DNA from 4 places in the Bacillus sp. 1NLA3E genome. Region 4 is predicted to be linked to each of the others. Evidence: riboswitches for the same ligand, from Rfam matches in the RefSeq annotation. Region 4 holds a riboswitch; each other region holds the start of a gene.

What was found. A riboswitch is a leader RNA that binds a small molecule or an ion and turns the genes downstream of it on or off. The one in region 4 is predicted to bind cyclic di-GMP.
Region 1: it holds a riboswitch for cyclic di-GMP, as region 4 does, so the genes downstream of both, B1NLA3E_RS01405 (response regulator) here and B1NLA3E_RS21885 (Flp family type IVb pilin) in region 4, are expected to answer to the same signal.
Region 2: it holds a riboswitch for cyclic di-GMP, as region 4 does, so the genes downstream of both, B1NLA3E_RS01035 (putative bifunctional diguanylate cyclase/phosphodiesterase) here and B1NLA3E_RS21885 (Flp family type IVb pilin) in region 4, are expected to answer to the same signal.
Region 3: it holds a riboswitch for cyclic di-GMP, as region 4 does, so the genes downstream of both, B1NLA3E_RS23785 (anti-repressor SinI family protein) here and B1NLA3E_RS21885 (Flp family type IVb pilin) in region 4, are expected to answer to the same signal.

What each region holds. Positions count from the first base shown of each region.
Region 1 is NC_021171.1:251,096-256,794, forward strand. It holds gene B1NLA3E_RS01375 (ATP-binding protein) at 1-268, shown strand, start outside; gene B1NLA3E_RS01380 (hypothetical protein) at 261-500, shown strand; gene B1NLA3E_RS01385 (hypothetical protein) at 503-730, shown strand; gene B1NLA3E_RS01390 (hypothetical protein) at 743-1,090, shown strand; gene B1NLA3E_RS25095 (DUF6011 domain-containing protein) at 1,087-1,230, shown strand; gene B1NLA3E_RS01395 (DUF1064 domain-containing protein) at 1,412-1,921, shown strand; gene B1NLA3E_RS25100 (hypothetical protein) at 2,631-2,798, opposite strand; gene B1NLA3E_RS25105 (hypothetical protein) at 3,227-3,400, shown strand; gene B1NLA3E_RS01405 (response regulator) at 3,580-3,966, opposite strand; cyclic di-GMP riboswitch class I at 4,034-4,122, opposite strand; gene B1NLA3E_RS01410 (hypothetical protein) at 4,211-4,462, shown strand; gene B1NLA3E_RS01415 (XtrA/YqaO family protein) at 4,529-4,729, shown strand; gene B1NLA3E_RS01420 (hypothetical protein) at 4,726-5,463, shown strand; partial or broken gene B1NLA3E_RS25510 (hypothetical protein) at 5,554-5,699, shown strand, end outside.
Region 2 is NC_021171.1:186,473-192,171, reverse strand. It holds gene B1NLA3E_RS25085 (hypothetical protein) at 1-19, shown strand, start outside; gene B1NLA3E_RS01035 (putative bifunctional diguanylate cyclase/phosphodiesterase) at 101-1,624, opposite strand; cyclic di-GMP riboswitch class I at 1,759-1,839, opposite strand; gene B1NLA3E_RS01030 (DUF421 domain-containing protein) at 1,956-2,645, opposite strand; gene B1NLA3E_RS01025 (GyrI-like domain-containing protein) at 2,775-3,398, opposite strand; gene B1NLA3E_RS01020 (mannitol-1-phosphate 5-dehydrogenase) at 3,713-4,870, opposite strand; gene B1NLA3E_RS01015 (PTS sugar transporter subunit IIA) at 4,872-5,309, opposite strand; gene B1NLA3E_RS01010 (BglG family transcription antiterminator) at 5,312-5,699, opposite strand, start outside.
Region 3 is NC_021171.1:1,712,357-1,718,055, forward strand. It holds gene B1NLA3E_RS08265 (RraA family protein) at 1-429, opposite strand, end outside; gene B1NLA3E_RS08270 (SipW-dependent-type signal peptide-containing protein) at 997-1,497, shown strand; gene sipW (signal peptidase I SipW) at 1,649-2,224, shown strand; gene B1NLA3E_RS08280 (TasA family protein) at 2,308-3,087, shown strand; gene B1NLA3E_RS08285 (TasA family protein) at 3,181-3,813, shown strand; cyclic di-GMP riboswitch class I at 3,966-4,059, shown strand; gene B1NLA3E_RS23785 (anti-repressor SinI family protein) at 4,084-4,224, shown strand; gene B1NLA3E_RS08290 (YezD family protein) at 4,726-4,908, shown strand; gene B1NLA3E_RS08295 (ABC transporter ATP-binding protein) at 5,328-5,699, shown strand, end outside.
Region 4 is NC_021171.1:4,566,140-4,571,838, forward strand. It holds gene B1NLA3E_RS21870 (pilus assembly protein TadG-related protein) at 1-625, opposite strand, end outside; gene B1NLA3E_RS21875 (TadE family protein) at 627-1,010, opposite strand; gene B1NLA3E_RS21880 (A24 family peptidase) at 1,007-1,501, opposite strand; gene B1NLA3E_RS21885 (Flp family type IVb pilin) at 1,701-1,889, opposite strand; cyclic di-GMP riboswitch class I at 2,225-2,309, opposite strand; gene B1NLA3E_RS21890 (DUF192 domain-containing protein) at 2,380-2,724, shown strand; gene B1NLA3E_RS21895 (hypothetical protein) at 2,749-3,108, shown strand; gene B1NLA3E_RS21900 (hypothetical protein) at 3,124-3,357, shown strand; gene B1NLA3E_RS23440 (DUF3231 family protein) at 3,409-4,005, opposite strand; partial or broken gene B1NLA3E_RS23445 (DUF3231 family protein) at 3,997-4,415, opposite strand; gene B1NLA3E_RS21910 (DoxX family membrane protein) at 4,769-5,281, shown strand; gene B1NLA3E_RS21915 (glycoside hydrolase family 13 protein) at 5,367-5,699, opposite strand, start outside.

The DNA of each region.
Region 1 (5,699 bases), 500 kb from region 4:
TACTCTCACTGCAGATGTCCTAATTTGGGATGATATCGGAAAAGTTAGCTGGACTGAACCCCGGGAACGAATGTACTACACCATCATTAATGAACGATACCGCAAACAAAAACCTATCGTGTTCAATTCGAATGAGGACCGTGGGACATTAGCAGAGAAGATCGGATATGCAGCTGCCAGTCGACTGATTGGACAAGCCGAAGAATTTTTGATTGAAGCCGAAGGACAAGATTGGCGGCTGAAGAAAGGGGCTAATGTAAATGCCTGAAATTTGCTTAATAGGATTCAATGGACCTGATCCTTTCTCAATCATTGTTTGGCAACTTGATGGTGTTGATCGAACAAAAACGATTTGCTATACAACCAAAGAAGAACTTAATGCTCTCGAAAGGTTCCATACTGCAGGTGATTTTTATAATCGTTACGATAAGGCGGTTGTTGTATATCAAGATAAGCAATCTGTGGAATATGTCAAAATACCTGAGAAGAAAGGGGCATAATCATGGGAATCTTACTTGAATCTGTTAAAAGCCGAAAGAAAATCAAACGTGGTGCGCCTTTGGAAAAGAAAATGCAATATGTTTTAGACGAGTTAAAATCAATGAATGTGAATATTTCTCGCACTGGGAAGCCTGTGGAGTCACTCGATTATGATGAGTTAAAAGAGGAGTGGGTATTCGCAACCATTCTTAGTTTCGATGTAGAAAGTCCGGAAAATAAGTTTTTTTAGGAGGGTACCAGGTTGAAATTAGGACAACAGGTACGGTTTAAAAAATTCCTTTCCAAAGCAAAAGATGGTGTTTCCTATGGATGGTTATCCGAAGAAATAGAAAAAGAGCTAGAAGATAACTGCCTTCTCAGAGTAAAAAAAATGGCCGAAAAAGAATGCAATGAATATAAAAATGGAATCGTTGTTGGTAAGAGAAAAATAGGGATTGAAACTATTTTGGAAGAAGCACTGGACATCGATGGAGATCCAGTAGATAGATTCTGTTGGAGAGAGACAATCTACGACACCGTTTTTCTTGTAGCTTGCGATTTAAAAGGCTTATACCGTGTTAGAGAAATAGATTTGGAGGAAATAACATGATCTGTCCAATCTGCAATCGCCCATTAAAAAGCCTAAAAAGTATCGCCATAGGCATCGGTCCTGTATGTGTCCGCAAGTTGGAGAATCTAAATGATAACGCTGATGGAAATCAATTGGAAATGGAGTTGAAAGAGAAATGAGCAATGTAAAAACTGTACCCAATTGTCCAAAGTGCAAGTCCAACGGGAATGTTATTAAACACAACAAAGGGATCGTTGCACTTGAATGTCCAAAATGTAAATTTCTTTGGAGCACTTTTTCAGAAACATGCCCAGATTGCAAGAAGCCAAATGGATATTTCGTCAAAGGGCCTTGTAGCACATGTTATTCGCAAAGGCACAAGATTTCATGAGTTCTGCATCAAAGTACGGAAATAGGAAAGTAACAATCGATTCTCACAAGTTCGATTCAGTCGCAGAGAGCAAGTATTACATGCAGCTCAAATGGCTGGAAGCTAATAAACAGATTCTTTTCTTTAGATTGCAACCTAGATACTTGCTCCAGGAGGCCTTCGATAAAGGCGGACAGCATTTCCGGAAAATCGAATATGTTTCCGATTTTGAAGTGCATCACCTGGACGGTTCGATTGAGGTAATTGATGTGAAAGGTGTGGAAACTGAAGCTTTCAAGATTAAGAGAAAGCTATTTGAAAAGAAATATCCTCACAAACTATCACTTATTACATACAAAAAGGAATTCGGGGGATGGATTGAGCTAGAAAAATTGAAAAAACTCGAACGGAAGGTGGTTAAGCCCCATGGCAAAAAAAAGACAACCAAAGTGGGTGCTCCTGTTTCGGAAAGAAGAAGGGAATCGGGTTTACCTATTTGAACCGTTGAAAAAATATGAGCTTCAGAGTCGGATCCGTAAGGGCTGGAAGGTTGTTTAAACAAAAAATTTGTATTAAGTTTCACAGAAACTAAAAAAGGCATCAAACTAGATGCCAATTACTTACTTGAATAATTCGTGAAAACCTAAATTCATAGGAATGAGCCATATGTAAAAACCAATGAGAGCTACCGGACCAATTAGAAAGTTATATAGTTTTTTAGGTAACCACTTAAAAAAAAAGCGATAAACAAAAGAGATACCAACCATAGTAACTATTAGAACAATTAGGGGCCCTATAAATTGCATTGTATTAAACTCAACACCTTCAAATACATTCAATCGTATACACCTCGTTGATTTAATTCATTTATGAATATATGGTACTACGAACTGGGAAATTTTATAAGTAGAGATTGGTGATAAACATTAGAGTAATTGTGTAAAAAAAATTAAAAATCCCTTAAGCGTTATGTCCTGAATGGTAGACACGCTTAAGGGACGGTTAAAAGAAAAGGTAATTCAAGTATATCAAGCTAATGATTTTGTTGGAATAGATGTCACTGAAAATACAAAATTATTAGAAATTAACACAATAAGAAACGCCTTCATTTGACTCCAAGTAGGCATTAAAGTTTTTTTATAAGGCTAGTAAGATTACCCACTTGCCTAAAGGTTGGTTATACTTAGTGATTATTTCAAAAAGGAAGGATTAATTCCTCCATAATTTTGTGATATTAAGTGGAACTATCTCACTTCCGTTTATTTGTTTATGTATTAAAGGATTTTTGAAGGGTTCATAATTTCCACTATCTGTTTCAGAATAACGCGCACGTACATCAACACCTAGGATACTTCGTATTTTATTGTGGTACGTCATTTATTCATCTCCTTCATTAAATAATTTAATATCATTATTATCTTTCTTGTTTATAAAAAAATTCATATTAAATAGCAGAATAAACCTTTCCATTTAATTCCTCAAAGTAAAGAGGTTTCTTTTTACATAGTTCGAAGATTTTGCGTCACAAAGGAGGAAAAACGCATAGATCATGAAATTACTAGTTAAGGACGAATATTGGGATAACTGGGGAAGATTAGTGAAAGTTTTTTGTAAAGGAGACATCTGCAAAGGAACTCTTCGTCACAACGTTAAAGTTTTGGCAGAAAGCCCATATTATCCTGGAGTTTCTGATTATGTCGATTTAAATTGTATCGAAATTTTATAACATTTCATTTCAAAGATTTTATAAAACAAAATAAGCAATGTGTTTACCACTAGACTTTTATTGTGAAGGAGGAAGGAAAGTGAAAAGTGGTTGGATTATTAATTACAAAAACGGAAATAGTGAAATTTTGTCTAAGGAAAAGTATAAAATTTACAATGCAAACAAGTATAAAGGTGATGTGAAGTCGGAAGAACATTGGTTCAATATTGAGGATGCAAAAAGGAAAAATCCTAATTTACCTGTCCATGAATAATACACAATACAAACATTAGGTGAAATAAATATTAACCCCTGATCATGAGAGTGCGAGTAGACACGTCCGGGGGGGGGATTTGTGGAATAGCTTGAGAAAATGGTTATCGAGTATTCCAAACTAAAGTTTACCAAACCTTTAATGGTTTTCACTAAATATTCAAAACTAACATTATGTACTTAACAGATTTTAATAGGTAAATTAAAAACTTTATTTAGAGCTGGAATTAATTCATTAAAATTTGGTTTTACAATAAAATCTTTAGCTCCTAATTCTAAAGCTTCAATAATCACAAATGATTGACCCATTGACGAGCACATGACAATTTTAGCTTCTGAATTTATCTTTATTAATTTCTTTAAAACATCAATTCCATTAATGTCAGGTAAAGTTATATCTAGCAAAACAATATCTGGATTGAATTCTTGGTATAAAGAAATGGCATCATTACCATTTGATGCTTCGGAAATAACTAGGTAATTGCTTTCAGATAACACATTTTTTAGCATGTTTCTCATAAAAGTTGAATCGTCAATAATAAGTACAGTTTTATTCACTTTGATCATTCCCTTCTAATGTTAAGGCAAATTAAGAAAGGGATAATTTGAAAAGTTGTTAAAATAATTTTTTGTAAATTGCAACCCGGCTACCATGGCAAAAAAGTTTGCTTTAGGCCCGTGGCTTTGCGTCCTTTACTTTCGTAAAATTTGCCTATGTAGGTATATTAGCATAATTTGTCGAAAATTATGGTGTTTTGTCATATTAAGATGTATCCAATTAAGAAAACCTCTAAACCAATTGGTAGCAGTTATGCAAATATCTTTACCGATTATAAATGGCGTGGTCCTAAAGGTGCAAAATCAAGGTGGGGTAGCAAAGGTGAATGAAACAATGGAATACAGTATTAAGAAACTAAATGAAGCAGGCCTGTTCCTTCTTTATCGGGATGTTGTTAATAGGATTGGTTCTCATGTAATCGGTGGCTCTCCAGATGTAAATTACATTCAAAATCAGGAAGCCATCCTCAATGTTGTACAAGATGAGCTTCAAAAAAGAAAATAAAAAAGCCAGGATCTCTCCCGGCTAGGTAATATCACGACAATATTATTATAGCATGGGGGAGTTCCTTTGAGACTAAGAGAAATTGACATTAATCATAGTACGATGAAAATAGAGATTGATATAATGGAACTAAAAGGAAGTTTCGCCATTGTTGTTTGTGATGGGAAGGCTAAATTAACGGAGCTGCCAAGTCATGGTGAAACAAAAATTGTTACACATCAGGGAAAGGTTAAACGGGTGAAGTTTGATGAGGGGGAAGATTTTTGAGTCATTGGATTAAAATAAAGAAAATATTATTAGAAATTTTAGTGATAATACTTGCGTTTAGTGCATATGTAGCCTTATTAATATTTTTTAATAATTATCAGTCAATATTTACAAGCTTCTTTAATTTTGTATTTATGAGTTATCTAATTTTGAAAATATTTTCATTAACCTCATGGATATCTGAAAAAAGAGATTTACGTAGGTTAAGGAATTCACAGATTTATCAATCGAATAATAAGGTACTCTATCAATGGTTAGGTAAAGGTGAATATGACTCTAATTTCTTTTTTCAATTCACAGATGATCCAATAACATCCGATCCATTAAGAAACCTCAAGAAAATTAAAAGAAAAATACACTTTAAGATAGGTTCAAATCTAGAAGATTATTATCTACTAAAAAACTATATTGAAGTATATGAAAAAAACAATCTGCTTAGTAATTTTTCTACAATATTTATAGGTATAATTGTTGCTGTAATCACAACTACGATTTCTAGAATAGTAACTACAAATTCAGTTTCAGATAAAATTATGGAAGTTATCTTTAATACTAAAGTCCATGATACATCAGAAAAAATCACCATGCTTTTAGATATATCCACTTTCTGTATAATTGGTATTGCAATAATAATTTATTCTATTAATGAGTTTTCAAAAGAAAAACGCAGACTGGAATTAATAAAGTTGATTATTGGATCAATCATTAGTGATTATGAAAAGAATAAAAAATGATTGTTCTACCAGCTCTCTGGAGGACACTGAATGAACGGTTTTTACCGTCATTTGGTGTCCTTTTTTATTTGACCAATATGAGGTGATGTCATGAATCCAACTTTAAAAGACCAGCTAACGGAATGGAAAAAACAACACCGAGAGTTAACTACAGCTAAGAAAAAAAACGTCGTCAGCAGCCACAGAAGCGCAAATCAGAGCATTTAAGTGAATCGGATATTAAGAGTCTTATGGGA
Region 2 (5,699 bases), 440 kb from region 4:
AAAAGAGGAAACAAACTAAATTTGCACCAATTACTCAAAAAGAGGCTGGGTTTCAGATATATCTGAAGCCCAGCCTCTTTGCGTATTTATCTAGCATGATTTAATGACTTAAATTTAGAAGTTTTTCAAATTCTGTTACTTGTAACGGTGGACTATAATAAAAACCTTGAACCACATCACATTTTTTTAAACGTAAGGTTTGGAGTTGTTCTTTCTTCTCAACTCCTTCTGCGATCACAGACATATTAAAACTGTGGGCAACTGTGATGATTGCTTGGACAATACTTAAATTGTTTTCCGAATGATTCATCTGTTGAATAAACGACTTATCAATTTTTAAAAAGTCGAAAGGGAATTTATTTAAATAGCTTAGCGAAGAATATCCCGTTCCAAAGTCATCTAGCGAAAGGAGCACCCCAAGCTTTTTAAGATCTCTCATTTGCTTAGTTGAGTGGCTAACATCAGCCATGGCCATTGATTCTGTAATTTCAAGATTTATATATTTTGGGTCAAGGTCAAGTTCCTTTATGATTGAATCTATTTTGCAAACTAAGTCCCTATTAAGAAACTGCCTTGCTGAAATATTTACAGAAACCATCAGGTTTTTTACCCCTGATCCCTGCCATACCTTAAGCTGTCTATAAGCTTCCTTCATTACCCAGTCACCAATTGGGACAATTAACCCAGTTTCCTCCGCGATCGGAATAAACTCAGCTGGTTGAATGGTCCCCAGTTCGGGATCATTCCAGCGAATTAATGCCTCAACCCCAATCATCTCATTAGTATTTAGAGCAAATTTCGGCTGATAATGGAGCTCAAACTCTTGATTATGTATTGCTTTCCTTATTTTACTCTCTAATTCAAATTTTCTATGGATAAAAGCTTCAATTTCAGATCGGTAAAATTGATAGTTATTTTTTCCCTTTTCTTTTGCTAAATACATGGCGATATCTGCGTTTCGAATCAAAGTATCTACTTCATTTCCATCAAGTGGGGAAAGACTAACCCCAATACTGGACGTGATAACTACTTCATGAACCATAATCTCAAATGGTAGGGATAAGGTTTGTAGAATTTTTTGAGCGATCGCTTCCGCTTCTTTTCTATTGCTATCAGGGAGGCAAATGATGTATTCATCTCCTCCTTGCCTTGCGATTAGTCCTTTAGCTCCAATACAGTCTATTAAACGAATAGCGACCATCTTTAGCAACTGATCACCTATTTTATGTCCCCACGTATCATTTATAGACTTAAACCGATCCAAATCGATAAAAAGAATAGCGACACTTTGATTTTCTCTTTCTGAAATTAATAATTCCTGACCTAAATGTTTACGGACCTTATTCCGATTTGCTAACCCTGTTAATGAATCATGGTAAGCAATATATTTAAAAAGTTTTTCGCTTTCATTCAAACTTTTATTATATTCACTCGTTAGTTTATTCTGGACATTTTTTAAGTCTCTACGTAAAAATACCGCTTTATCATAATGTCTTCCAAAAAACCATCCAAGAGGAATTCCTAACCCAAACTGAAATACTAGAAATTCATGATCAATCCAACTCTCTATGACAAGCCATATGATAGTGACTAATACGGCAACTGTCCTCCCGGTATATTTCATTTCCTCACTCCAGTACATCCAACATGTGGTTAGTTATTTCTTGTGGAACAGCTTTGGTATGTCAATCAATTTTTTTCAAAAAAAATATTCGTACCCAAAGAGACATAACTAGGAGGGTAGAATCATTTTCATTCATCGGTAACCCAGCCGTCATAGATTTCCTTAGACCTGTGGCTTTGCGTCCTTATCTTTCAATAAGTTTGCCTTTATCTGACTATTAAGTTGAATAATTGCTATTCACTGATACTATTTTACTATATTTAATGAAAAATAAGTGTATTTTTAAAAATTTGTATTAAATTCACAGCACTACATTTTTAGGTAATAAGTGTTAATTGTCTCGAAACAAGTCGATAAATAGAGTTCCATTTGTACTAATTACAGCATACTGTACCTGTTCCCTTTTTAAATTTCTTAATTGAAGTTGCTGATTAAGCCATTCCCTTGTGTATTTATCATCAAAATTCTTTTCGATTAGGCTACCCTCCACAATCAGTTCAATCGGGAAATTCAACTTTTGAGTCTGAGCAAACGGAAATAGATCATTTTTGGTAAGGCTTTGGTATTTTGCTTTTTTTAAAACGGATAAATTACCGCTTACCTCTAATAACGCAAACTCCACCTCAGATACATCAAAAATACCTAACTCCCTCAGCTGCTGATTTAAATTATCCAACGTGAATTTGATTTTCTTCATATCTCCCTCTAAGATTTTTCCGTCTTTAATGATCACTGTCGGTTTTCCAGAAAACCAATGGCTGAACCTTCTGCTTCTATAGGAGATTTTTGCTATGAGAAAATACACAATAATAATCGTTAAAAATCCAGCGAGCATGGGAATAAATTTGATATTCGTATCGAACCCCATATTTGCCACAAACGAACCAATTATAAGTGATAAAGCGAAATTATAATAGTTCTTATGAGAATTAACTTGCTTTCCAAGACATATTGCGACCAACATTAACACTAAAAACGCAGTAAATGACCTGACAATAGAAAGTAATACATGCTCAATCATGATATAACATCCTTGATATGAATTTTGTTCTAATTAATTATTCACACTAAAAGTGGAGGTCATACAGAATTGATTCAAACGATTTTAAAAAACCACCTATTCGTTTTCGAATAAGCGGTCTAATATCCATTATTTTTTTGAAACGGGCTGTCTAATGATTGTCTTTAATTTACTAGGGTCTACCTTTCGAAAATCACTTAAATAAATTTCATGGTGTTTTCCTTCAATACGATATCCATTCGCTTGAGCAAACTCATGTAGCTTTACAATGGTTGGATGCTCATCATCAAATTGTCCAACATAAAGAACCTGTGCTGATAAACCCTCATTGTATCCTTCAAATCTTATTTTATCTAATGAAGCTAAGCCCTTCTTTTTTCTTACCGATTCGATTGCATCGTTCATCATTTCTTTAGAGATATGACTTGGCTGCATAATCATCGCGGTCCATTCCCACTCATCTTTTGGAACATGAATAAAATCATTCATCTCATCAATAAACCAAAGTGCTTCCAGCGGCATAACGACATAGTCCAAACCGTTCTTTTTTGATAAAAATTTAACAGAATAGGAGACTGAATATAGTGCTTCAATCGCATCCTTAAAGGCTATGGCAGTGTTCGGGTCCCCCTTGCCATCAATCATTAAATAATTCATCTCAGGTACATCGACAAGGACATTCTTTTTTGGGCAACTGTAAAATTCCTTCAGTTCCTTTTTAAAGTCTACTTTTTGGGCTGATTTTACATCCATTTCAAAATCCTCCTATTTCAACAAATACTCCAACTCTATTTTATCTCAAAATATAGTAATTATTGAGTGTCATCTTTCAAAAAGGCTGATTTCCGCTTCAGGTGCTCGCTTTCCGCGGGGCGGGTGGTGAGCCTCCTCGGCGCTTAAGCGCCTGCGGGGTCTCACCTGTCCCGCTGCTCCCGCAGGAGTCGAGCACCTTCCGCTCCAATCAGTTTCATTTTCAAGGATATGAGTTCAAAAACAACAAAAAAGACTTCCCAATGCAACAGCTTTTCTAATTCAAGCGGTTGCGCTAGGAAGGCTATTTTAATGTATTATTTATTCATCTTCAATTGGTTGTATTGCTCAACAATTCCTTCGAACAAAGGTGATGTTTGATTAAGTTTTGTATACTCCGCAATGGCAGCAACAAGTCCCTTTTCCTTAATGGTGTTTTGAACATGAACAGCATCTTGATCGCCTTCAAAATCATAAAGAAGCGCTGCCGCTATTCCCTTCATGAGGTAGGTCGGCTCTTTCCCTACTACTTCAATAAATTGCCTAGCTGGGCTAACGAGACGATCATTTGGTCCAAGCTTGCGAATAGGCGAACGTCCAACTCTCGTAACTTCATCAATAATATAAGCGTTGGCGAAACGATGTAGAATTTTTTGAATGTATTTGCCGTGTTCATCACGGTTAAATCCATATTTTTCCACCAAAAACTCACCACTTTCTCTAAGCGCGCCTTCAACCAAACCGTTTATTTGTTCATTTTCCATTGCAATGTTAATCGTTTCAATGCCGAAATAATAGCCAAAATATGCAGCCAGCGCATGACCTGTATTGACCGTAAACAATTTCCGTTCAATAAATGGCACTAAATCTTGAACAAAAGTAATTCCGGCAATTTCCGGTTTTTCGCCAACTATTTTTGTTTCTTCAACGACCCACTCATAAAATGGTTCAACCTTCACCATTAACTTATCTTCGTTGATTTGATTTGGAACAATGCGATCAACTGCTGAATCGGGAAAGCCGAAACGTTGGTCAAATAATGACTTTTCCTCATTGGTTAATTTTTCAAATACCTTCTCTTTTAATAAAGAACTGCCGCCAATCATATTTTCACAAGCAATCAGATTTAATGGTTTGTCCGTTATTTCGATTCGCTTACGCAAGCCATCTGCAATTAAATTAGCGATAAGCGGGAGAATGTTTGGACCAATCGCCGTCGTTAAGATATCCGCTTTGGCAATCGCCTCGATCACAAGCTCCGGGTTTGCCTGACTATTAATCGCGCTAACATTGTTAATGACCATTTCTTGTTGAGATGGATCAGCTAGAACAACACGATATTCCTTCTTTTCATTGAGTAAATTTACTATTTCGCTATTTACATCAACAAAACAAGTTTCATATCCAGAATGATAAAGTAAGTTCCCAATAAAACCACGACCAATATTACCTGCTCCAAAGTGTACGGCTAACAAATTAATTCACCCCTTCAAAGATCGACAAAATTTCTTCTGCTGTTGTAGCGTTAACCAACTTTTCGATATTTTCTTCTTCAGAGCAAACGATGGCAATGTTAGATAGAATGTCTAAGTGTTCATTATTTTTTCCGGCAATTCCGATGAGAAGCTTGACGATATTTCCGTTGCCAAAATCGACTCCTTGTGGAACTTGAATAAATGAAATACCAGATTCTTTAACAAACTGCTTTGAATCTTCTGTTCCGTGTGGAATAGCCAAAAAGTTCCCCATATAAGTAGAGGTCAATTCTTCCCTTTCAAGCATTTTCTCGATATAGCCTGCATCCACATAGCCTTTGTCAACAAGGATACTACCCGTTAATCTAATTGCTTCTTCTTTTGTCCCCACAGTTTCATTTAAGCGAATGTTATCTTTAGTTAGAATTGAGTTTGACATATTTATACACTCCTTATTTCCAGTAATTTCTCGTTAAAAAATGTATCAAATCTTGCAGTTAATAGGGCTAAAATTTTCTCATCGTCATTTGATTCAAAAATGGTGATACTTTCTTCGCTTTCTATTAATAAAGAGCTTACATAACTTAATACTTCTAAAGCTCCTTCGGATGCCACCTCTGGGGATAACAGCAACACAATCTGGTTCATCTCCATGATTGAATCATCCATGCCCCGAACCTTTATCGGCTCACGGGTGACATAAATGGTGAAGGATGGTGTAATGACGTGTGTCGATCGAGCATGAAAGAGTGCCATTGTTGTATCAGGAATCCCTAAACCTCCGAGATTTTCCCGTTCAACGATTGCATGAACAACCTTATCAATATCA
Region 3 (5,699 bases), 2.0 Mb from region 4:
TCCACCACATGCGATTGGAATATTAATTTCACCAACACCTGCTTTTCCACTGGCCGCAACAGCTGTTCCTTTTGAAAAAATAGGGAAGTCTAAGTCTTTAATCCCAACGATATCGCGGATAACACCGTCAACGACAATAGCGGCTACGCCAAGAGTTTGGGCCATTCCTACCACAAAATCGCCCGCAATCGCTCGATATTGATTTCCTTTGGCATCAACGACAATAATGTCACCTGGCTTTGATTCTCTAATCGCACGTAATACAGCTTTGTTATCACCGACCGGAATCTTAACAGTTAAAGCTCTTCCAGCAAATTTATATTCTTCCTTTAAAGGTTTAATAGAGGGATCCAAATTATATAATCCGTCCATCGCATCAGAAATACATGTTGTTGGAATATTTTGATATTTTAACACAAGTTCATCCATTTCGCATTCCCCTTTTTAAATAGTCTATTATCCATTATACAACTCTTACAATTAAATGGAAAAATAAGAAAATACTATAAGGTGTCATAAGAAATTGTAATCACTACCGACAAGTTAGCATAATTAATCCTATTTGGATTCCATTCAAACCCAGAGCATTACATTTACTTAGGATTTTGTCGAAACCTACGAAAAACACCCTCTCCTAATTGTAACTAAGGTTGTCATATCAGTAATGGAATATTACTTTGAAGCTATAGTCTCTTTGATCATCTTCAATCGAACTATCTCTAATTTTACTCTATTCTAATAGTTAATACTGTTAAATAGTTCATTATATAGAACGTTAAATTCTTTATATTGTACAGGAAATTAAGAAAACAAGAGATAATTCAAGTGAAAGGTGCTTAATTTAGTATTTTTGCCCTATTTTGGGATTTTTATTATTAGGAAAAATGACCTATACTCAAACAGGGAGGTTCTTTATAAAGAACTGGGCGATATATAATTTGCGATCTAACGATAAGATATGTTCACTTTAAAGAACTTAAAGGAGGGGTAGTTCAAATGGATTATACAAGGCGGAAGAAGCGGTCTCACAATAAGGTAATTCAAAGACATAAAAAGCCTTTTTACCTAATTTTGAATCTTTGGCTTTTATATTTAATTATCCTTTCCTCAAGTTTTATATCGAACGATACATTTTCTTATTTTAATGACTCTGAGCAAATAAATAATTCATTTTCAGCATCAAATAATTTTTGTAAAGATCCAGAATATGCAAAGAAATATAAAGATATATGCAAGTGCAAAGATAACTCTGGTTTAGGTAATGGAAGCGAACAATGTGATCAATATGATGATGATTTTGGTGATGAGGATAACCCAGGGCATCAAGAAACTTATTGTCCAGATGATCCAAACACTCCAGAAAGAGAAGTATGTGACGATCATCCTAACGTAAATGATAAATCGAATAATAACGCTTTAACCGAAGAGCAAAAAAAAAGTGAGGAACTTCTAAAAACAGGTAGCACACCGATAAATCAGTCCGAAGCAACCAATTAATCGGGAGGTAATGAAGTAACAAATAGCACCTGATCTCAAGATAATATTCCGACAAAAGATAGCAATTCTCTCTCCAATGAAGAAAATCTACCTTTGCTGATAAATAATTATAAGTCAATAAATAATGAGTATGAATAATGAGGTGAAATCTATGAAAAAAAGCATGAAAATTGTTAGCAACTTTATTACAATACTACTTTTTCTTTTATTAATTTTTATGGTTTATATAGTGATTTCTTCGAAAATTGCAGGTGGAGAACCACAGTTTCTTGGCTATCAATTAAAAACCGTATTATCTGGTTCAATGGAACCAACCTTTAAGACAGGCTCGATAATTGCAATAAAACCTGTTAGTGATCCTGCAAGCCTAAAAAAGAAAGATGTAATAACATTTATGGAATCAGATAATAAGTTAGTTACACACAGAATAGTTGAAGTTAATAAAGATGGTAATCAAACAATGTATAAAACAAAAGGGGATAATAACCAGGATCCAGATGCAAATGCCGTACTTTCACAAAATGTAGTTGGAAAATACACTGGATTTACTGTCCCTTACGCGGGCTACTTAATAGATTTTGCAAAATCAAAACAAGGAATTTCGCTATTACTTATATTGCCAGGGATAATATTGCTTGCATATTCAGGGGTTACAATTTTCAAAGCTGTAAAAGAACTTGATAAGGGTAGGGAGAAAGAACTAAAAGACGGTCATGAAACTATTTAACGGTTGTTTTCCTTATGTTGTCATAAGGATCCATCATAAATTTACATACCTCTTTAAAGAGGTGGAAAAGGGAGGAAAAGGGAATGAGTATTAAAAGAAAGTTAGGGTTAGGAGCAGCATCAGCTGCACTAGGTTTATCACTAATCGGTGGTGGTACATTCGCTTATTTTAGTGATGCAGCAACCCTTCATAATGGATTTGCAGCAGGCACATTAAATGTTGAATTACAGAAAGCATGGGATTTTCCACTTAACTTTGACTTAAGTAATATCCAACCTGGTGACAGTTTTGAAAGACAATTTGTATTAAAAAATTCCGGAAGCCTTGCTATTGAAGATGTATTCATGGGTGTAACGGCTAATGTAACAAATCCGTTAGGCACAGGTGGAACTTCTGATCAATTTTTGGATGCCCTAAATGTAAAATACTTTGTTGATGCAACACCACCTTATATTGACCCAGATGCACCAGATGCTGGTTATCTCCTTATTAACTCTCAGGATATTTCATTAAGAGAAGCGATTGCTGGAGATTTTGCAGGAAAAATCAAAGCTGACTATATTAAAAATGGAAAACTAAATTTAACACCTCTGGGAATAAATTCAAGTGAAACAAATAGATATCGTATCATCATAGAGTTTAAAGACTCTGGACAGCCGCAAAATAATTTACAAGGTATGGTAGCAAAAGTTGCCTTTAACTTCGATGCAAGGCAAGTAATGGCTCCAAAATATCATGATCAAAATGCACCTAACGGAAACCTTACAGGTAATGGGATAATTGGTGACCGTGCAACAACTGATTCAACTAGTAATGTTGCTAACCAACCAGCAGTAGTTGACGCGCCTGCTTGGCAGGATTAGAAAAATAAATTTACTAAATACAGAAAGATATTTTGTTTTAAAGGTAGGGTTATTATCCACCTCTTTTAAAAAAAGGGGAAATGGGGGGTAAATATGTTAAAAAAATCCTTTGTTATATTAATAATTGTCACCATTTATTCCTTGTATTCCCCCTTAAGTTTAATTAATGCCAATGGGACTAAAAAAGAAATTGATATTTCAACAAGTCCCGAGAAAGTTTTCTTTGATATAAAAAGTGGGAGACCAGGCGATACTTACATTAAAGAAATAGAAGTTAAAAATAATGGGGACCAGGATATTAAGTATCTATTTTCAAATAGCTTTTTAAATGGGTCTGAAAAATTTTATAATGAATTATTATTAAAAGTTGAAGATAAAAATGGTGTAATATTTGATGGGAAATTTAAGGATCTTCAAAAATTAGATTCAAGGGAATTGAAAAGGCATGCTTCAGAGATACTAAAATTTAATATCTATATACCTATTGAACTTGGAAATGAATTTCAAAATCTTAATAGTGAATTCCAGCTTAGGTTTTTTGTTGATGGGACAAATGGTGGAGTCTTATCAGTTGCCGGGTATAAACTTCCTAATAGCGCAACTGGTATTTATAATTTATTAATTGCCGGAGCATTCCTAGCCCTTGGTGGTGGTACATTTTTGTTAAGTAAAAAAATTTCAAGTGGAAAACGATTAGCTCGCCTTTCTTCGAAAAAAGCTGAATAAAAAAATTATTGAATTCGTATTATTAGGAACGAGTGTCCATAGATGATATAATATACCCATGATGTCTATTATATACTACCTCATGATATCCATTGAAAAGTTTTTGACCTCTTAGGATTTATTTCTTTTCGAACAACAATTTTGTATCGGTGAACAGTAAAAGGCAAATCTATTGAAAGATAGTGACGCAAAGTTACAGGTCTAAAATTAGAGGAGTTCTCTGATTATGACGGCTGGGCTGCCTGAAATAATTGGGCTGGAGGGAGAGGAATGGTAGGGGGAGTAATACTTAGTCATGAGGAATTAGATTTGGAATGGGTTGAGCTAATAATGAATGCTCTGGATATGGGGTTGTCAGAAGAGGAGATTAGGTCATTTTTGGATGAATCTACACAAAGTATACCTCATTAGATAGAAAACTAAAATGAAAAGGAAGATTCGAATTGATCATAATGGTTATTAATAACATAGATGATGTAAGACAAAAAAAATAAGCTGCTATTTTGGAATAACCAAAATTCAGCTTATTTTTTTGCTTTTTTTGATTCAAGTATTCGTGGTTGTTCATTATAGGTATTTCATTAAAGAAAATGATAGGGGAATTTTTGAATTTCAAAATCACACTTGACAGGTAGGATAAGTGAGGATAAGATGAAGATATTGTTAGGTAATATTTAACATAATAACTTGGAATTCCCACCTGATATATGTTTTGTCTGAAAAGTGGGGAATCCTTCAAGCTAATAGTGCATGCTGATTGGATAAACCGAAGGCGCATACTTAATAAAAGTATGCGCCTTTTTTATTACTCAAAAAAAAAGGGGGGATTCATCTTTCTTAATTAAATATGATGGATTCTTTAATGAGATAAATGATTATCGTAGATTTCAAAATTGAGAGGAGAATGATAAAATGGCAGATTTTGAACAAGAGAAAAAGAAATATATTTTGGATTCATTAAAGGATTTGCAATTTGGTTCTCTCGTGATTACCATTCATGACGGGCAAATTACACAAGTGGACAAAACCGAGAAAAATCGTTTTATTTCAAAAAGTAAATCAAAGACCAATAGGGCAGTACAAACTTATAATTAAGAGCTTTTAACTAAGAAATGATGATCGAGTTATTTGTATTTTTCGAAATGATTAGTTTATTTTAAATTCCAAGTTGACTTATGTGATAAATAAGGATAATATAGCAATTATTAGGAAATTATTTAACATTTCTTAGGATATCAGCAGTTGCTATCCGATAACGGAAGGACTGAAAGCTTTAGAGATGTTTAAAACTAAAATTTATAGCCGTTTATTACGGTTAATACAAATTAGACAACTTAATAAGATATTTGGCTTATCAGACAACTGAAGGCTGCTCTTCTTTTTTTTTATATTGATAAAAGATAGCAGTCTTTTTTTTATTCTTTTTTTAAATCAGTAAGTGTTGATAGGGGGAAGGCAAATTTGTCGTTTTTGGGTAAGTCTGGAGCAAACAAGAAGGAGGAGGGGAAGCAAGGATGAGTGTAGTCATTGAATCGTTGAATCGAACCTTTATAAAATCACAACAAGTTATTCAAGCTTTGCAGGATGTCAATTTACATATTAACAAAGGAGAATTCATTACGATTATTGGTCCAAGTGGGTGTGGGAAGAGTACCTTATTAAAGATTGTTGTAGGGCTCGATCTCAATTTTGAAGGTACAGTGAAAATTAGTAATGTCGACCTTAAAGGTCCAGGAATTAAGCAAGGGTTCATATTCCAAGAGCATCGTCTTTTCCCATGGTTGACTGTCGAAAAAAATATTGCAGCAGATCTATCTTTAAAAGATCCTGAAGTAAGGAAGAAGGTAGATGAATTAATTGAGATTGTCAGATTAACAGGGTTTGAG
Region 4 (5,699 bases):
CTGCTCTGGCGGTGGGTCCTGCTAAATTCCCTGTTTGTGTATTGATGATTTGGTTCACACGAAGTTCTTGGTCATATCCCATTTTAAAATCTTCTTCGAATATATTTGCTCCCGGCCCTGCTAGGGCAAGGGCACCAAAGTTCCCGACTGTGGCGTCTTCAACTTTAAGATATTTGATGTCACCAAAGGTTAGTTGGCTTGTATCCTCTACCCCTACTGGAACGGCGCCTCTTCCTGACATAAGCGTTCCGATTTCGACATGGGCAACGGCGTCAACTTTGGCTTGAGCGAAGCCGATTGCTTTGGCGAACACGAGGTCGACTGTTTTTTCAGCGCTGACGGTGATTCGGTGATCACTTTTACTAAAGATGATGTTAAATTTATTGGGATCTTCCCCATTTAAGGTTATTGTTTCGGTTGCTTTGGCTGTTGCCATCGCTGGTGTTGCCGGCAGTTCCTGTGCACCGGCAAGGGCTGCGGCATCGGCGATGTCTCGCAATTTTTGCTTTTCCATGTACAGCATGCCGCCATCAATGACGAGTGCGGTGATGCCTAGTAAAACGGACATCAGGAGTGCGACGACGACAACGACTGCACCATTTTCTTTTTTTATGATTGTGCTCATACTATTCCACCCTCATCACGGTTTTACTTTTAACAGTAAAAGGGTTTGGCAATACGATTTCCATAAGCGGTACGGATATTGTCACTGGGTATGTGGTGGAGACGGTCACATATACGCCTCTTTTTCTCAGTTCCGGCTGCGGTGTGACGGTGACGGTCAACTTGTCAGTCTGTTCGACTTGAGCTGCGTCCTTCGTCGTCTTGATGATTTCCGTATCAGTCGCGCCTAGTGTGGCTAACCGTGCCCCTTCACGACTGGCGTTGTTTGTTGTTAAATAGGCTTGAAAAATTCGCCCAAAATCGATGATGCCGAAGACGATGAGCAAAAGTACCACTAAGCTGAGGGCTAGTTCGACTGTTGCTTGGCCTTTCTGGGAGCGAATCATCCGAAGTTTACTCCGAGCTGGATGATGGTACCTAGGACGATCGCGACGCCATATGGGAAGGCGTGATGATATTCATTCTGGTCCAGGCCGCTCAGCTTTCTTAGTTTTGTAAAAAAAATGATGCGTTTAAGTGAGATTAGTAGTTCTTTTTTCCAAATTAAGATGATGACAGCAATTATGCCTCCGATGATGGCGGTAAATAAGAATGCCCCAAACACGAAGGTTGCGCCTTTTAGTGCCCCTATGGCCGCTAGAAGCTTGACGTCGCCTGCGCCCATTCCGTCCATTAGATAGGGGATTAATAGTACACCAAAGCCTGCCAATAAGCCTAGTCCGCTGAATGTTAAGCCGTGCGTGCCAGCAGTTATGGTGTGATAGGTTAGTCCCAGGATCATGGTCGGGAAGGTAATCTTATTTAATATGCGTCTGCTTTTGAGATCGGTAATGAATGAGATTACAAGGATTAGTAACAAAATTATATTTAGTAGCATTTTTCACCTCATTGGACATGCTTAAAACGCCAGCTTGAGTGGTGATTAGCGGCGTCGGTGCTGGATATTTCGCGCTGAAGAGGGCTGTTTGATGTGTTGATGGTTGGGTCGTCAGCGCTTGAGATTATAAAAAACCCCCACTTCCAAATGCACGAACGAAAGTAGGGATTTTGATTAATCATTATTATTTAACTTATTATCATTCAGGTGGTGTTACATCTGTGCCTTCAAGCTTGCCTTTAATTTCTGTAAATTTGGCGCTGATGGCGTCACCAAATAACCCTAGAGCAGCCACTGCAGCTAGAGCGATTAGTCCTAAAATTAGTCCGTACTCTGTCATACCTTGTCCCGTCTCTTCAATGAAAAGACCACTGATTTTCTTCATCATTATGTTCACCTCATATAATATTTTGGCAAACAACGATAAGTAACACTACAGATTCGGTAACTGGCTGACTTCGGTATAGCCTGTAAGCTGTTCTACAGATTCGGCAAATGGCTGACTTCGACATTCCGTGTAAGCTCTTCAATCAAATTCGTAAACTGGCTAAACTTTGGTATTCCAAAAAAGCCTTTCTACTGATTCAGTAAATGGTTGACTTCGGAATAGTCCGAGTGACCTTTTACAGATTCGGTAACTGACTGACTTTGGTAATCTCTGTAAACCATTATACAAATTCGGCAACTAGCTAACTTTGGTATTCTCGTAAGCCCTTCTACAGATTCGGTAACTGGCTGACTTCGGCATTGCTCGTAAGTCCCTATAGTTTTGCGTCCCATGATTTCTCAAGGTTTGCCTTTTCGTTTGTTTGCTATTTAAATATAGCACTTTAATTGGTAAAATCGCTATGTACGGTAGGAGAAGGAAGGGCGATTTTGTGAAAATTATAAGGCGAATTAGTGACATTGATGTACCTATTACGATAAAGGTTTACGATCGATTTTGGCCGCGGTTTAGAGGGCTGATGTTTAGACGGAAACCGATTGTGGATGAAGGCATTATGTTTTCACCCTGTAATTCAATCCATATGTTCTTTATGTTTTTTGCGATTGATGTTGTGTTTCTTGATGACGATGATGTGGTGGTAGCTGTAAGGAAGAACTTGAAACCAAATCGAATAATATTTCCGATTCGTGGTGCGGTTAAAACGTTAGAGCTGCCTGTTGGGACGATTGAAGCTTATTCAATTGTGCTTGGGGATCGAATTATAGTGGGAAAATAAATTAATTTGGAAGGGGATTCGGTGGTGGTGGTGGTTGGCCGGATTGCCTTTTTTTGTGGTTTTTTGGGGTGTTTTTGTAGCTTTTGGGATGTGCTGGGATTAGGTTGGTTCGTCGTTGGTTTGTTAGGTGCTTTATTACGGTTTTTTGGCATTTTGGGGGCTGGGCATTGCACTAGGAACGTTTATCGGCCGCTATCGTGGTTTTATCGACCGTTTTGGCAATTTTTATCGGCTAATCGCCAAAAATTACCAGCTGCGACACCAGCGTTAAAGATGATTTGGTGGGGTGGCCGAGAGTCGCCTCAGTGTCTGCGGAATCGTTCTTTATTTTTCAAAGTCTTAAAAATGGAATACTTGGATTTCCTCATCATATATAAAGTATAAAAGGGGAAATGCGTATTGGTTAAGGCATGTATTGTTTGTGGTGCGAATACTAGGAAGGTCATTAAAACCGGATATGAGCTTGTTCATTCTGATAGTAAAGATCCATTTACCCAAGCTATTTTAGCTAAATATGGGAAACCTCCTCTAGGAATTGGGGCAATTTGCAATACATGTCTTACGAAGTTAGCAAGAAAGCAAACTTATCTCATCGATGCATTATTTTCTCCATTGATGGAAAGCAAGATGTAGGTCGGGGATTGGGGGCCTGCCTCCAAGTGTATTGGAGGCAGGCTCCTTTTTTTATTGTTCTCTGTTCATTAAGTCATTTGGTGGAGCTTGTGGTGGACATTCCATCCAGCCGTGTTTGATTGTTAAATTTGCACCATCTTCAGCTAATAATCCTACCTCTGATATAAGTCGAGTGTATTTTTGGATCAAATCCTTCCTTATGCTTTGTGATAGCGCCGTACCATAGTTCCCGATGCCGGTAATATACATTAAACATATGTGATACATCATCAGCTTGTCTGAGAAAGGTGGTTTCGTTGAATCCAATATATCGCTGTCCCAGGTCATTGGGGCTGGTAAGCTTTCCTCCGTTAAAGTGGCATGAAATATTTCGATATGTTTTTTAGCTATTTCTTTGACACGGACCATATAATCCCTAACATCTGCTGTTTTTGCCGTTTGGGCAAATCCGATCGCTAAGGCTCTTCCCATCGCATTTGTTTGAATGTTTGTAGCTAGATGGGAAATTTCGAGTGCTACAAGGGGCCGCTTTTCGCCAAACCACCCCGACAGAAAGCTTTGCTTTTTTACAAATTCAACTTGATGTTGCGGTGTTATATAAGGTGGTCTGATTGAAAGACCTTTGTTTAATAGAATTTCTGTGACCATATTGAATAGCTCGGCGACGGTGGCTAAACACGCTGTTGTGAAATCCCTAACATCTTGTCTGTGCGTATTCTGCAAAGCATAGGCGTACGATGCAGCCCTCCCTTGGCCATGTCTAGGAGGTAATTTAAATAAAATGAATCTGAGAACAGTCTGGGTGCATTCAAGTTTATGTCCTCATCAGTAAATCCTAGCGGAATGGGGATATGGTCTCCGGTAAAAATCTCGGTGATTTTTTCTAAGTGATTTTGGGCCAGTGATAAGGCGTACTCGATTGCTGGGCGCGTTTCAGTGTCTTCTACGTTATGTAGAAATACCGTTAATACACATTTGGCTAAGCTATCCCCCTGGTAATTAGCCCAAAGGTAACCTATCTCCGAAGAGGTTAAACGAATGTTATGTTTTTTTTCCAATTATGCCACTCCACTTACAGTTTTCTTACAGCTAGTGTTTGCCTGTTTGGATTATTTAACAGTGCTAATAATTAGTAAATGAGTGATAGGAGGACGAATTAACGCTGTGAAGCATAATTGGGTGCCTGACCCCCGGTGCTTTAAAGTGGTGAAGAGATGATTCGGTACGGATTGTCTTTTTTGACTGCTATGTCAATGTTGATGAGGTTTTCACTATTACGGTGTAATAAAATGTTCATACATTTATTACAGATTTGTGAATTCGAAGGAAAATCCACCCATTTGGTCATTTTTTTGTTATATTAACAGTGTACTTAACGTATTTATTCTAATTAATAAAGGAGATGTTTCAAATGGTAGTAAATTTTCTAAGAGAAAACAAAATTGCAGCAGGCATTTTGACAGTCCTTCGTTTATATATGGGATATTCATGGATCACTGCAGGGTACCACAAGTTGGCTGGCGGTTTTGATGCTTCAGGATATCTAAAGGGTGCAGTGGCTAAACCAGTAATGGGTCCAGATGGTGGCATGGTTTACGGCTGGTATGTAGATTTCCTAAAACACTTTGCCTTACCAAACGTTGATATCTTTAACACGATCGTTCCAATAGGTGAATTTTTAATCGGTCTTGGACTTTTGCTTGGATGTTTAACAACAGCTGCTATGTTCTTTGGACTTGTGATGAACTTCGCGTTTTTCTTAGCAGGAACAGTTTCTCATATTCCAACTGACCTTTTCTTAGGGGCAATCATTTTATTCTCTGGCTATAATGCAGGTCGAATCGGTCTTGACCGTTGGGTGATTCCATTCATCCGCAAAACTGTTTTCAAAACAGCCGATCGTACGGCACATAAAACAGCCTAAACCTCTTGGCATTAAACGAGTTTCTTAGAACAACAAACTTCGGTTAGCATATTAGAAGAGGCTTCGCTCAGTAGCGAAGCCTTTTTTATTTTATCCGGTAAACCCTTGTTTCATATGGACCTAATTCAAGTTTGTGTTCGGTTATTCCATAGTTGTTTAACAGCAAGTGGCGTCGGTTAAAGCATGCACCCAACTCATTGGTCAATAATGCGGGTTGATCGGAAAGATTAGCGATTACGATGACTTTTTTTCGGCCGAGTGTCCTGGTGTAGGCGTAGATTTGCGGATCATCCGGTAAAAGCAGGTCATAGGTGCCATATGTGAATACCTTATTGGCCTTTTTCAAGCGGATCATTTTTTTATAGAAATTCAGTATTGATGCTGGGTCGTGTCGCTGAGCGGCTACATTAATGTCTAC